DNA from 3 places in the Pseudoalteromonas sp. ABV4_021 genome. Region 3 is predicted to be linked to each of the others. Evidence: predicted binding sites of a transcription regulator. Region 3 holds the regulator's gene; each other region holds the start of a gene.

Evidence for each region. Region 3 encodes ArgR, which controls arginine synthesis, uptake and breakdown. Its sites were predicted from a motif close to ANTGAATANNTATTCANT; they were not measured.
Region 1: the regulator ArgR is predicted to act here: its motif matches at 1,995-2,012, upstream of argC (N-acetyl-gamma-glutamyl-phosphate reductase).
Region 2: the regulator ArgR is predicted to act here: its motif matches at 2,897-2,914, upstream of ACXAFE_RS07430 (citrate synthase).

Annotation. Positions count from the first base shown of each region.
Region 1 covers NZ_JBSWVB010000001.1:667,580-672,621, forward strand. Annotated here, with positions in the region: gene ACXAFE_RS03125 (GAF domain-containing protein) at 1-822, shown strand, start outside; gene argE (acetylornithine deacetylase) at 819-1,976, opposite strand; gene argC (N-acetyl-gamma-glutamyl-phosphate reductase) at 2,170-3,186, shown strand; gene argB (acetylglutamate kinase) at 3,179-3,940, shown strand; gene ACXAFE_RS03145 (ornithine carbamoyltransferase) at 3,949-4,869, shown strand; gene ACXAFE_RS03150 (argininosuccinate synthase) at 4,882-5,042, shown strand, end outside.
Region 2 covers NZ_JBSWVB010000001.1:1,568,559-1,573,600, reverse strand. Annotated here, with positions in the region: gene ACXAFE_RS07440 (SufE family protein) at 1-191, opposite strand, end outside; gene ACXAFE_RS07435 (aminotransferase class V-fold PLP-dependent enzyme) at 194-1,396, opposite strand; gene ACXAFE_RS07430 (citrate synthase) at 1,515-2,801, opposite strand; gene sdhC (succinate dehydrogenase, cytochrome b556 subunit) at 3,191-3,565, shown strand; gene sdhD (succinate dehydrogenase, hydrophobic membrane anchor protein) at 3,559-3,906, shown strand; gene sdhA (succinate dehydrogenase flavoprotein subunit) at 3,907-5,042, shown strand, end outside.
Region 3 covers NZ_JBSWVB010000001.1:2,232,360-2,237,401, reverse strand. Annotated here, with positions in the region: gene ACXAFE_RS10435 (ABC transporter permease) at 1-92, shown strand, start outside; gene ACXAFE_RS10430 (ABC transporter ATP-binding protein) at 85-1,143, shown strand; gene ACXAFE_RS10425 (Dyp-type peroxidase) at 1,158-2,069, shown strand; gene argR (transcriptional regulator ArgR) at 2,126-2,593, opposite strand; gene mdh (malate dehydrogenase) at 2,881-3,819, shown strand; one part of gene ACXAFE_RS10410 (IS3 family transposase) at 3,871-4,724, opposite strand; one part of gene ACXAFE_RS10410 (IS3 family transposase) at 4,724-5,042, opposite strand, start outside.

The DNA.
Region 1 (5,042 bases), 1.6 Mb from region 3:
TTTAACGTGCCTATCGCATTGGTATCGTTAGTTGATAAAGAGCGACAATGGTTTAAGTCTTGTGTCGGTTTAACAGCAAGTGAAACACCGCGTGATATTTCCTTTTGCGGCCATGCAATTTTGAGTGAGCAAGCATTGGTTGTAACAGATACTTTAGCGGATGAGCGTTTTGCAGATAACCCGTTGGTACAGGGCGAGCCAAATATTCGGTTTTATGCGGGGATCCCTCTTGAGCATGAAAATGGATGCCGTCTGGGTACCTTGTGCATTATTGATAGCAAACCTCGTAATTTTAATACCGACGATATTACCTTGTTGAAAGAGCTTGCGGTGCTTGTGGAACTTGAGTTAGTAAATAAATTACCAAATACCACTGACCCTGTAACAGGGTTATCAAACAAAGCTGGTTTTAAGTTATTAGCGCCGATTAGTTTAAAGGTGTGTCAAAAGTTAAATCTTAAAGTTTCGGTAGTGTATTTGTTTATGAAAGGGCTGCTTAGTTATCGTCATGATCGCCAGAAGTATACGACTATTTTAAAGACAACAGCTGAACTTTATAAAACTACATTTAGAGCGACTGATTTAATCGCCCGTTATGATGAAAATGGATTTGTTGCGCTAGTAAGTAATGCGGACAAACACAATACGCAAGAGCTACTTGACTGTTTGATTTCGCAAATGAATGACATTGATTTTGACGTGCAGCATGATAGCCCTATTGAGTTAATAACGGGTGTCATCGACAGCTCACCATTTTGTGATATTGATGAGCTGATCTTTAACGCCTTTATTAAGCTGCATGAAAAAGGCGAGGGGCTTTAGAAACAAGATGCGACAATAAGTTGTTTAATCAGCTCTTGGCTTGGTTTTATTTTTTCCATCGCTAAAAATTCATCGGGCTGATGGGCTTGTTGTATTGAGCCTGGACCCATTACGATTGTTTCACAACCAAGCTGCTGTAAAAAAGGCGCTTCGGTGCAATAGTTTACCGCTTGTGCTTGTTCACCAGACAGCTTTTCAGCAAGCTTTACTAAACTGCTGTCTGTGCTGCCTGAAAACGCGGGAATAGGTTCGTGTAAATCATGTACCGCTACCGCGTTTGGATATTGGTTATTTATCGGTGCTACTGCCTGCAACAGCATTGCTTGAAGTTCTGGAATACTAATGCCGGGAATTGGGCGCATATCAATATGTAACTCGCAACAACCACAAATGCGGTTGGCATTGTCACCACCATGGATGTGCCCAAGGTTTAAAGTCGGGTAGGGTATTTTAAAATCTGATAATGAATATTTATTCTTTATGTCTTCTTTTAGTTTTAATAGCTGGCTAATTACAAGCTGCATGACTTCTATCGCGTTTAAACCCGCATCAGGATCAGAGCTATGACCTGCTTTACCTGTTACACGAATTGCTGTCGACATATGTCCTTTATGAGTATACACAGGCACCATGTCGGTAGGTTCACCAATAATACAACGAGCCGGCTTTAGCTTATTCTGTTTGGCGATTTCAATTGCGCCAGCCATTGTGGTTTCTTCATCTGCGGTCGCTAAAATTGTAATAGGCTGTTTTAGATTAGCGAGTCCAGTATCGTTATCTATTTCTTGTAATGCATTTAAAACAAAAGCAAAAAAGCCTTTCATATCGATACTGCCTAAGCCATAAAACTTGTTGTCTTGTTCGCTTAATTTGAACGGGTCGAACTGCCAACGACTATCGTCAAATGGCACTGTGTCTGTATGTCCTGCCAGCATTAAACCGCCTTCACCCGTACCTAGCTTTGCCGCTAGATTGTATTTTCCGGGATTATTATCAAGTTCCGTAATTTCGACTGCAAAGCCTAGAGATTCACACCAACTTGCCAATAAATTGATGACTTCGCGGTTACTCATGTCGAGTGATGGCACCGTTGCGCTAATCGACGGTGCGGCAATAAGTGCACCGTACATATCAAGAAAGTGTAATTGCGACATGATTCCCTCAAAATACTTAATAAATAATTATGCAAAAAAGTTGAATATAAATTTACATTGGTTTATTCTGCATTTCAATTCATTATTTTGAAATAATTAGTACCGAGACTAACAGCATGCAGAACTCAATTTTACGACGATAACACTTTTTGAAAACTTGTCTTTATACCCTTAATAGTTTTTTGGAAAAAATATGAATATCGTTATCGTTGGTGCAAGCGGTTACTCAGGTGCTGAGCTTGCCAAATTAATCTCTCTACATAACTCGCTAAAGTTAGTGGGTATGTATGTGTCTGAAAATAGCCTAGATAAAGGTAAATCGCTTGCCAGTCTTTACCCTGAACTAAATGGCATTGTTGCAGGTGAACTAGCGCCGTTAAATAGTGAGGCATTTTCAGTAATCGAACAAAATGCCGATGCCATTTGCCTATGCACTGAACATTCAGTCAGTGTCGAACTTGCACCTCAGTTTTTAGCAATGGGCAAAAAAGTATTTGATTTATCTGGAGGCTTTCGTCTGTCATCAAATGATGACTATGAAACCTATTATGGCTTTAAACACGCTAGCCCTGAGCTATTAGAACAAGCTGTTTATGGTCTTGTTGAATGGCAAAAAGACCAAATCAAAAATGCACAGTTAGTAGCAGTACCTGGTTGTTACCCAACCGCTGCGCTAAATGCGCTTAAACCATTAAAACAAGCTGGCTTACTTACTGATGAAACTGTGATTATCAATGCGGTTTCTGGTGTTACTGGCGCTGGGCGTAAAGCCAATGTGGCAACGCATTTTTGCGAAGTGAGCCTTAAACCTTACGGTTTATTTAATCATAGACACGGCCCTGAAATTGAAAAATACCTTGACCACAGGGTGTTGTTTACACCGCATTTGGGCAATTTTAAGCGCGGTATTCTTGAAACTATCTATGTCAAAGTAAAACCAGGCACTTCTCTAAAGCAAATAGCTGAGTCATATCAGGTGCTTGCTGATGAGCCTTTAATTCGCTTACTTGGCGATGCAATTCCATCAATTAAAGGTGTTGAGAACACGCCGTTTGTTGATATTGGTTGGCAGTTACAGGGTGATCAACTCATTGTGATCTCTGCGATTGATAATTTACTTAAAGGCGCGTCTGGCCAAGCACTTCAATGTATAAACTTAACCTTAGGACTGGCAGCACATACGGGCTTTCAAGGAGTAAATCATGGCTAATTGGGTAATTAAGCTAGGTGGCGCGGTATTAAATAATATTGACGCTGCAAAAGCGTTAATTGATGTGTTACATCAAAAGCCTGAAGACAAATTTATTCTAGTGCACGGCGGTGGCTCGCTTGTTGATAGCTGGTTAAGCGATGCGGGCTTTGTTACGTCAAAACATCTTGGCCTGCGTATTAGTCCGCGTGAACAAATGCCTTACATTGTTGGTGCGCTTGCGGGTTGTGCAAATAAACAACTCATGGGCGCGGCAATTAGTAATGGTTTTAAGCCTGTTGGTTTAAGTCTTTATGAAGCGGGGCTCGTTAGTGAGCAAAAGCTAAAAGCGCTTGGCCAAGTCGGTACCTGCATTGAAAACGATGCCAGTATTCTTAAATCGCTACTCAATGCGGGATGTTTTCCGATTGTGAGCTCAATTGGTTTTGACTTAGAAGGCAACTGGTACAACGTAAACGCCGATGAAGCAGCAGCTAGTATCGCTCAATTGCTTGATGCGGAACTGGTTTTTATGACAGATGTAGAAGCAGTATTAGATCACAAGCTTAATCCATTACATCAGTTATCAAGTACTGATATCAGTACATTAATCGAAGAGGGAGTCATTAAAGGCGGCATGCAGGTAAAAGTAAATACCAGCTTGCAAGCTGCTCAACATTTACGACGTGGCGTGTATATCTCGAGCTGGCAAAAGCCAGAAAACTTAATCGCATTGCTCAATGGTGAGCATGTGGGAACCAAGATTACGCCATAGGAAAAACAATGACTCAACAATTTATTACGGGCTTAGAACTCAACAAAGAAGCCAACTTAGAATTACTTAATTTAGCATTACAAATTAAAAATAACCCAATGGATTTTGCCGATGCGCTGAAAGGAAAATCGGTTGTTACGTTATTTGAAAAACCAAGTTTACGTACTCGTCTGTCGTTTGACATCGGCATTAACAAACTCGGCGGACATGCAGTTTATTTAGATCAGCAAAACGGTGCAATGGGGCAACGTGAATCAGTAAAAGATTTTGCCCTAAATATTTCCACGTGGGCTGATGGCATCGTAGCGCGTGTAATGGCGCATAGTACATTAACTACGCTTAGTGAATTTTCGTCTGTACCGGTTGTAAATAGTTTGTGTGATTTATATCACCCATGCCAAGCACTCGCTGACTTATTGACATTGACTGAAATTTACGGCGACGTAAGCCAACTAAAATTGGCTTATTTAGGTGAAGGTAACAATGTTACGCACTCACTGATGCTATTAGCGGCAACCTTAGGTACTGACTTTGTCGCAGTATGCCCTAAAGGCGCATCACCTGATGCACAAATTGTAAAACAAGCTGAAGCGATAGCAGCACAAAATGGCGCATCGGTATTGGTAAGTGACCGTTTAGAAGCCGCAGTTGGTTCGAATGCACTCTATGCCGATACTTGGGTATCAATGGGCGATAACACTCCACTTGAACAAGTAAAAGAAAAGTACATGCCGTACCAAATTAATCAAAAGCTTGTTGATATGACAGGCGCGTCCAGCGTACTGCATTGTCAGCCTGCACACCGTGAATTTGAAATTACCTCTGAGGTAATGGACGGTGACAAATCATTCATAATACAACAAGCTGAAAATCGTATGCATGCGCAAAATGCTCTGCTTGTAAGTTTATTAAACCCAAATTTTGTGTAAGGAATCGGTAACATGAGTTCTATTAAAAAAGTTGTACTAGCATACTCAGGTGGTCTTGATACATCGGCTATCGTGCCATGGTTAAAAGAAAACTATAACTGTGAAGTAGTGGCATTTGTTGCCGATGTAGGCCAAGGTGCAGAAGAGTTAGAAGGCGTAGAAGCAAAAGCGAT
Region 2 (5,042 bases), 660 kb from region 3:
TTTTCGCTTTCGTCAAAATCCACATAAAGCCAAACATTACTTTCACAGCCATTCACTTTTGCATGGTCAACTTTGAGTTCAGCTGGTAATTTTGGTAACTGTTTACCAAGCAGCATAATTTCACGGTACTTATTTTGCCATGCTTTTTTGGTGATAAAGTGCTGTTTTAATCTTTGATATTGTTCTGTCATAGTTAATCTAGTAATTCGATAGCTTGTTTTAATGCAACAATAAAGCGGTCTATATCATCAATGTTGTTATAGCAACTTAAACTGACACGAATGGTACCCGCAACACCGAGTAAATTTATCAATGGCTGAGTGCAGTGGTTACCTGAACGTACAATAATGCCGGCTTGGTCGAGTAGGGTTGCAACGTCAAGGTTATGCTCATCTTTGTAGTTAAAACTAATTGTGCCGATATTATTGATTAAATCGCCGTAAATTTTTATGCCATCAATCTGTTTAAGTGCGTTTAGCGTGTAATGATAGAGCGCCTTTTCAACAGCTAGTTGCATTGCCATCTCGCTTGAGTCCATAAAATCAAGTGCAGCAGAAAAACCAATCACACCGGCTATATTGGGCGTGCCAGCTTCAAAACGAGCGTTACCGTGGCGAAAGCTTGTTTCATTAAAACTAACGCGTTCTATCATTTCGCCGCCTGTTTGGTAAGTTGACAGTAAAGATAGGCTGTGTGGTTTAGCGATTAATGCGCCAACGCCAGTCGGCCCAAACATTTTGTGTGCAGAAAGCACATAAAAATCACAGTTTAGCGAACCAATATTTGGCCTTAAATGTTGCATCGCTTGTGCACCATCAACCAAAGTAATAGCATTGATAGCGTGAGCGGCATTAAGCAAGTCTTGTATTGGTAAAATATTACCTAAAGTATTTGATGCGTGACTAATCGCCATCAGTTTTGGTTTTAGCGTATTAATCATGGTTAAACTAACATCTAAATTTAGCACACCATTTGCGTCGACTGGCAGAATGTGAAGCGTTGCGCCTGTGCGTTTACACAGCATTTGCCAAGGCACAATATTGGCGTGGTGCTCAAGCGCTGAAATAATAATAACATCACCTTGCTCGATATGCGCATCAATCGAGCTGGCAACCAAGTTTATCGCTTCAGTAGCGCCTTTTGTCCAAACAATTTGTTCCGCTGTTACCTGGCAATAGTGTGCTAATTTTGTGCGTGTTTGTTCGTATAAGGCGGTGCTGTTTGATGCAAATTCACTGACACCTCGATGCACATTGGCATTGTGGCACGTATAAAACTCGGTAATTGCATCAATCACGTTCTGAGGTTTTTGCGTGGTTGCACCATTATCTAAATAAACAGACTCTGTGTGTTTAAAAAATGGAAAATGAGAACGAATTTTTTGATTATCTAACATAGTGCCACCTGAGAATGCGAGCGGCGATTTTAATGAAATACACTAATTTTCGCAATTATTGACGGGATTTAGACATTAAAAAAGCCGCAAGTTGCGGCTTTTTTAAACTCAAAGAGGATTAACGAGACGTTACGTCTTTATAATCACGCTTTGTTTCACCAGTGTATAACTGACGAGGACGACCGATCTTCTGACCAGGTTGAGATAGCATCTCATCCCAGTGTGAGATCCAACCAACGGTACGTGACATTGCAAAGATTACAGTGAACATGCTTGTTGGAATACCAATCGCTTTAAGAATGATACCTGAGTAGAAATCTACGTTAGGGTAAAGTTTCTTCTCGATGAAGTATGGGTCTTCTAGTGCGATTTGCTCTAAACGCATTGCTACGTCAAGTAGTGGGTCTTCAATGTTTAATTCTTTAAGTACTTCGTGGCACGTTTCACGCATTACTGTTGCACGTGGGTCGAAGTTCTTGTAAACACGGTGACCGAAGCCCATTAGACGGAACGGGTCGTTCTTATCTTTCGCTTTTGCAACGTACTCATCGATACGGTCTACTGAACCGATTTCTTCTAACATTGTTAGACATGCTTCGTTAGCACCACCGTGCGCAGGGCCCCAAAGTGATGCAATACCAGCTGAGATACATGCATACGGGTTAGCGCCTGATGAACCTGCTAAACGTACAGTCGATGTTGACGCGTTTTGTTCGTGATCTGCGTGAAGCATGAAGATGCGGTCCATTGCTTTTGCAAGAACTGGGCTTACTTCGAATTTTTCCGCAGGTACAGAGAACATCATGTGTAAGAAGTTTTCTGCATAGCTTAAATCGTTGCGTGGGTATACGAACGGTTGACCGATGTTGTACTTGTAACACATCGCCGCAATTGTTGGTAACTTTGCAATTAGACGAACAGCGCTACGGTGACGTTGTGCTGGATCAGTGATGTCTAAATCTTTGTGGTAGAAAGAAGAAAGTGCACCAACAACACCACATAGCATTGCCATTGGGTGTGAATCTACACGGAAACCTTGGAAGAAAGCACCAATTTTTTCGTGAAGCATAGTGTTAGTTGTGATTTCGTTTTCAAAACCAGCTAACTGCTCGGCATTTGGTAACTCACCATTTAATAGTAAGTAACATAGTTCGATATAGTTTGATTGTTCAGCTAAATCGTCGATTGCGTAGCCGCGGTGTAGTAAAACACCTTTAGCACCATCAATGTACGTGATAGCTGATTCACATGAACCAGTAGACATGAAACCCGGGTCGAACGTGAAGTAACCATGGCTGCCTAGGGTGCGAACGTCGATAACGTCCTGACCAGCTGTGCCAGAGTAAATAGGAAGTTCGATAGGATCTAGCCCATCAATATGGACCGTGGCTTTTTTGTCTGCCATCTAATTATCTCCTTTAAATATAACAAACCAGTTTGTTATTTTTGATACGGATGTTAAGCAAATTCTATCTATTCTAACTTATAAATAGGGAAGAAAGTCAATTTAAATGCATCAATTGATGATAACTATTCTTCAAACGGATAAATATTATACCAATGGCTACTTCGCAAGCACCTCTTATTAAACAAGAATTGTAATAGGCCATATGGTCTTATATACTGTGGTAGGCATTCTAAAAGGTGAATGCCTTTCGTCTGGAGCGAATGCTGTTTTTTCATACCGCGACTCGTCATCGCAGTGTGGCAAATTTCGCTTTGATGGTTCCATCAATATTTTGGTGGGTTATAACAACAATAGTTGGACTCCTTAGAGTCAATGGGCAAGTAACAGTGAAAAAGCAAAGACCTGTAAATCTAGATTTATCTACTATCTCGATGCCAGCAACTGCTAAAGCTTCAATTCTGCACCGTATCTCAGGTGTGGCGTTGTTCTTCGCTTTATCTTTTGTAATTTGGGCATGGTCTGAATCACTTTCTTCTCCTCAAGGTTTTGAATTCGTCAAGAGCCTGTTTACCGGGTTCATTGCCAAATTCATTGCATGGGGTGCGGTTATCGCGCTTCTGTATCACTTAATTGCAGGTGTACGTCACCTTCTAATGGATACAGGTCGTTTCGAAGAATTAGGTTCAGGTAACGCAAGTGCTAAGTTTGTAATGGCACTATGGGTTGTATTAGCCGTGTTAGCAGGAGTATGGATATGGTAGTTAATCAAGCATCTCTAAAACGCGACGGTGTACAAGATTTTGTATCATTACGTGCAACAGCACTTGTATTAGCGTCATATGCTCTGTTTATCTTAGGGTATTTTCTTACTACTCCAACTGTAACGTTTGAAGCGTGGCAGGGATTATTTTCTAACTTAGCAGTAAAAGTGTATACCTTAGCTGCGCTAGTTTGCATGATGGTTCATACCCGTATTGGTTTGTGGCAAGTTCTAACTGACTATGTTAAGAACGCTAAATTGCGTGCAATCCTAGGCTTTTTCCTAAACCTAATGGCTTTTGCATATGTAGCTGTTGGTTTCTTTGTTCTTTGGAGTGTGTAAGTGGCTATTTCAACAAGAGAATTTGACGCTGTAGTAATTGGTGCCGGTGGTGCGGGTATGCGTGCTGCATTGGCTATCAGTGAATCAGGTAAAACTTGTGCACTTATTTCTAAAGTATTCCCAACCCGTTCTCATACGGTGTCTGCACAAGGTGGTATCACAGTTGCTTTAGGTAATTCCCACGAAGATAACTGGGAATGGCACATGTACGATACGGTAAAAGGTTCTGATTACATCGGTGACCAAGACGCGATTGAATACATGACCAAAACAGGTCCTGAAGCAATTACAGAATTAGAAAACATGGGTCTACCATTTTCACGTTTTGAAAATGGCCGTGTTTACCAACGTCCTTTCGGTGGTCAATCGAAAAACTTTGGTGGTGAACAAGCTGCACGTACTGCAGCAGCAGCTGACCGTACTGGTCACGCGCTTCTTCACTGTCTATACCAACAAAACGTTAAAAATAAAACAAATGTGTTTTCTGAATGGTACGCATTAGACCTTGTTAAAAACGACAAGGGTGACGTAGTTGGTTGTACTGCTATCGATATCGAAAGCGGCGAAGTAGTTTACTTCAAATCTAAAGCGGTTGTTTTAGCAACTGGTGGTGCAGGTCGTATCTTCGCATCAACAACAAACGCGCACATTAACACAGGTGACGGTGTTGGTATGGCAACACGTGCTGGCATTTCAATGCAAGACATGGAAATGTGGCAGTTCCACCCAACGGGTATTGCAGGTGCAGGTACACTTGTAACTGAAGGTTGTCGTGGTGAAGGTGGTTACCTTCTAAATAAAGACGGTGAACGTTTCATGGAACGTTACGCACCAAACGCTAAAGACTTAGCGGGTCGTGACGTTGTTGCTCGTGCAATGATGACAGAAATCCGTGAAGGCCGTGGTTGTGAAGGCCCATGGGGTACGCACATCAAACTTAAGTTAGACCACTTAGGTGCTGAAATGCTAAACCTACGTCTTCCAGGTGTTTGTGATCTTTCTAAGACATTCGCACACGTTGACCCTGCAAAAGAGCCAATTCCAGTAATCCCAACATGTCACTACATGATGGGTGGTGTACCAACTAACGTTAATGGTCAAGTTATTAACGTTGATGGTGCAGGTAATGAGAAATT
Region 3 (5,042 bases):
CCTCAGTGTCGGCGTTATTTATCGTACTCGTCGGTTTAATCCCTTTATATTTAGTTAATAACACTATGGAAGCTAAAGCATCTCATGAGTAATTTGTCGATTAACAATTTAGAATATAGCTACAATGGCAAACCGATCTTAAAAGATTTGTCATTGCAGGTAAAAGACAATGAAATTGTGTGTTTACTCGGTGCAAGTGGCTGTGGCAAAACCACCACGTTAAAAGCAATTGCTGGCTTGTTGAAACCTAGCAAAGGCGATATCTCGATTGCGCAAGTTGCGGTTAACGGTGATTCGCTTTATGTGCCGCCACAAGAGCGCAATATCGGTATGATGTTTCAAGACTATGCGTTGTTTCCTCATTTAACCGTTGAGCAAAACATTGCGTTTGGCTTACATAAAGAATCCTCGAGTGTACGCAATGAGCGTGTTAAAGAAATGCTGTCACTGATTAAGCTCGAGGCATTTGCTGAGCGCTATCCTCACCAATTATCAGGTGGTCAGCAACAGCGCGTGGCAATTGCTCGCGCGCTCGCGTATAAACCGAGCTTATTGCTACTTGATGAACCATTTTCCAATATCGATCACCAAGTACGTTTTCAATTAATTGATGATATTCGCCGTATTATTAAAGATCAGCAAGTTTCCGCTATTTTTGTAACCCATTCCAAAGAGGAAGCTTTTGCCTTTGCTGATAAATTGGCAATTATGGAAGAGGGCAAAATTGCACAATTAGGCACGGCAGAAGCACTTTATCGCAAACCTGCGACAAAAGGTGTTGCGGCATTTTTAAGTGCTGGTATTTTTATCGATGCAGAAGCGACATCCAGCACTGAATTTAAAACTGAGTTTGGCACGATTACTTCACTTGAACCTGTTACCAATGACCAAAATGAGGTGTCAGGAAAAGGCTGTATATACTTAAAGCCTCAATATTTAACTTTGAGCGAAAACGAACAGGGAGTAGGCGAGTTTGTCGCGAGCCGTTTTGTTGGTAATCGCTATTTATGTCGTGTAAAACTAGGGCAACAAGAGCTTGAAATTCCATGCACGCAACATCAGCGCTATGCTTATGGTCAGCGATTAGCTATTGATGTTCGTCCGCATTTGGTTAATTATTTCGCTTATACTAATAACAATTAAGTAGGAAACCCGCTATGCCACAAGCGCAATCAGGAGTTTGTGCTGAAGCCAATTTACATGGTGTGCATTTATTTTTAAATGTATTAGATGGCCAAGAACTCAGCTTGTCGAAAAAATTGGCAAGTATTATTGATATGCAAGAGCGGTTTGATCACGAATTTTCAGAAGCACTTGTGTCTTGTGTTGTGGCGATAGGTTCACAGTTCTGGCCACATATTTACCCCAGTAAAATGCCAAAAACGTTGGCGGGTTTTCCGCAATTTGAACATATTGAGCATGCTACGCCATCACGTCCAATAGATTTAATGATTCAAATTAGGGCAGATCGCCTTGATGTAGTTCATTTGTTTGTGATGGAAGTGATTGAATTACTGAGTGGTGATATTGAACTGATTGACCAAGTAAAGTGTTTTCATTATTTAGACGGTCGTGACCTAAATGGCTTTATTTATGGTGTAGCTAATCCCCATGGTCGCAAAAAGCAGCTTGTTGCTTTAGTGGGAGATGAAGACGCTGCATTTTCTGCGGGCAGCTATATTCATGTGCAGCGTTATCGTTATGATTTAAAGGCGTGGCAAGAAATCTCAAAAGCAGAACAAGAAATTGTAATGGGGCGAATGGCTAATTCTAACCAAGCGGTTAGCTGCGCTCCGGAAAACAGCCATAGTGCTCGTACAGAGCTTTACGATGAACATGGCAATGCATTATTTTTAAATCAAGGCATGCCATTTGCTGATATTAACCAACAGGGCTTTTTATTTATTAGCTGTGCAAATAATGGCTATGCGTTTCAAACGCTTCTCAAACACCGTTTAGGCTACATTGATGATAATGGCCCAGATATGTGGCTGGAGTTTGCGAAAAGTGATTTTGGTGCGGCGTTTTTTGCACCATCTGTGAATATGCTTAGGGAATTAGCTAGTTAGATTTAACAAGCTAGAGTTTAAGAGAGTTATGCGACACAAAACTCTCTTAATTAGTTTTAAACGTTTTCGAATAACTTTTTAACGCGTTCTAGTGTAACGTCAATTTCAGAGACTTTTTCAGGGGCGATAAAAATCGTGTCATCACCGGCAATGGTGCCTAACACACCGTCTGCTTTACCAAGTGAATCGAGCAAACGCGCAATTAGTTGTGCAGCACCTGGACTGGTACGAATGATGATCATCATTTCGTTATGCATAATATCAATTACCAGCTGGCGCAGCGGGCTTTTCGCTGTCGGTACACCCATTTCTGCGGGTAAACAATACACCATCTCTTGTTTTGCATTACGTGTACGTACAGCGCCAAATTTACTTAACATGCGAGACACTTTGCTCTGACTAATATTGTCAAAACCCATGTCTTTTAAGGCATCAACAATCTCGCCTTGTGAACCAAAGTTTTCTTCTTTTAAAAGGGCTTTGAACGCTTTAACCAGCGCTTCTTGTTTATCTTGTATTTGCATGTGAACGGGCTGTTTAACCAATTGATGGACGTTACCTTAAATTTTACACAAGTTAGGGCTAATTGCATTAATAAAATCGTCATCTTAATTCAATTAGAGTTGAATTAATCTCAATGAAAACGCGATTTTTTTAATTGATAGCGTTGTCAACTAATCTAGTCGGATAAAGTTTACAACTATGGTCGAGATTTATATAAAAAATACCTGTTTTATTTGTTTTTATGCGCACTTTTCATTATCTTTATGGCACTTTTTTAAATACCTACCTCTAATCACGGAGAATTCACATGAAAGTTGCAGTTTTAGGCGCAGCTGGTGGTATCGGCCAGGCCCTTTCTTTATTACTTAAAACACAATTACCAGCTGGTTCTGAGCTATCGTTATATGATGTAGCGCCAGTTGTTCCAGGTGTTGCTGTTGACCTATCACATATCCCAACTGCAGTTAAAGTTGAAGGTTTTGGTAAAGACGATTTAGATGCAGCACTTGCTGGCGCAGATATCGTAATTATTCCAGCAGGTATGCCGCGTAAGCCGGGTATGGACCGTGCAGACTTATTCAATGTTAATGCAAGCATTGTTAAAACACTTGCTGAAGGCATTGTTAAAAACTGTCCTAAGGCGCTTGTAGGTGTTATCACTAACCCTGTAAACGGCACTGTACCAATCGTTGCTGAAGTATTCAAAAAGGCAGGTACTTACGAAGCTAACCGTGTATTCGGTGTAACGACACTAGACGTTATCCGTTCAGAAGCGTTTATCGCTGAACTTAAAGGCGTAGACGTTGCTTCTGTTAAAGTACCAGTAATCGGTGGTCACTCAGGTACAACTATTCTTCCTCTTCTTTCACAAGTTGAAGGTGTTGAGTTCACTGCAGAAGAAGTTGAAGCACTTACTCCACGTATTCAAAACGCAGGTACTGAAGTTGTTAACGCAAAAGCGGGTGGCGGTTCAGCGACACTTTCAATGGGCGCAGCAGCTGCACGTTTCACTCAGTCTTTAGTTAAAGGCTTACAAGGTGAAGAAGGTGTTATCGACTACGCATACGTTGCAATCGACGGTGGTGACGCAGCATACTTCGCACACCCAGTACGTTTAGGCAAAAACGGTGTTGAAGAAATTCTTTCTTACGGTGAGCTTAGCGCATTCGAAGAGAAAGCAAAGAACGACATGCTTGAAACGCTTAACAAAGACATTCAGGAAGGCATCGACTTCATCAACGGTTAATGCCGCGATAAGTTGTTTGACCCATACTAGCATGGGTTGACACTTTTAATATTAAAACGCTCGATGCACTTCATCGGGCGTTTTGTATTTTAAAGCCGTGTGTGGCCTTCTTTGATTATAGATATCAATGGATTGTTTCACCATTTTCGCAGCTTCTTCCAAGTTATTAGGCTTTGTCAGTAAATACTCGTTTTTCAGTATACCGTTTACGCGTTCCGCCAAGGCATTTTGGTAGCAGTCATATCCATCTGTCATTGAGCACGTTATGCCATATTCTTCGTGTATGCGTTGGTATTCATTTGAGCAATATTGAATACCTCTATCAGAATGATGGATAAGAGGTGAAGTGACTTTTCTATTTTTTAACGCTTGTTTAAACGCCTGTTTTACTGAACTCGTTTTTAAATTATCACTTAGGCTATAACCCACTATTTTTCTAGAGTAAGCATCTGTTACTAGACTTAGATAGGACTCGCATTCTTTCGTTGGCAGGTAAGTGATATCCGCCACCCATAATTGCTCTGGACGAGTTAATTCAATCCCATCTTTTATGATGTTTGGGTGTTTATAAAATCGATGCAGACTCTGTGTTGTTCGGTGATAGGCGCGCTTAGTTAGCACTAATAAGCGGTTTACTCTCAGTAAGGCAAACAAGTGGTCTCGGCCAATGTGTAGCTCTGACTGTTGCATTATGTACTGTAACTTTCTGGTACCAATGCGAGGATGAGTCATCCGCTGTGCCTTTACGAACGATAATACTCGTTGCTCAAACTGCTCTTTTATTACCGCCACTTTACAGCGTTTATAATAAGCTTGTCGTGTTATACCCAAGTACTTACACGCCTTGGTCACTGACAGTTTGGCTATGACTTTTGATTCAACAACCTGTCGCGTTGCTTTTTTGTGATACGTACCCCAAAGTCTTTATCAAGCACATCGACAATTTTCTCGAAGAACTCGGCTTTTAACTTGGTATCTTCTAACTCTTTCTCAAGGGCTTTAATCTTTTGCTCTGGTGTTAAATCTTTAGGCTCTGACATACCGGTAGCCTCACTCATGTGATTAGGTGTTCCCTTACTCCAATCTAGTCGACCATGCTTACGAAGCCAAACTAAAACTGTTGAAGCACCTTGGATACCATAGTGGTCTTGCGCTTGTTTGTATGTACACTCGCCTTTTTCTACTTTTTCCACAATTGATAATTTAAAGGCAAGTGAATAATC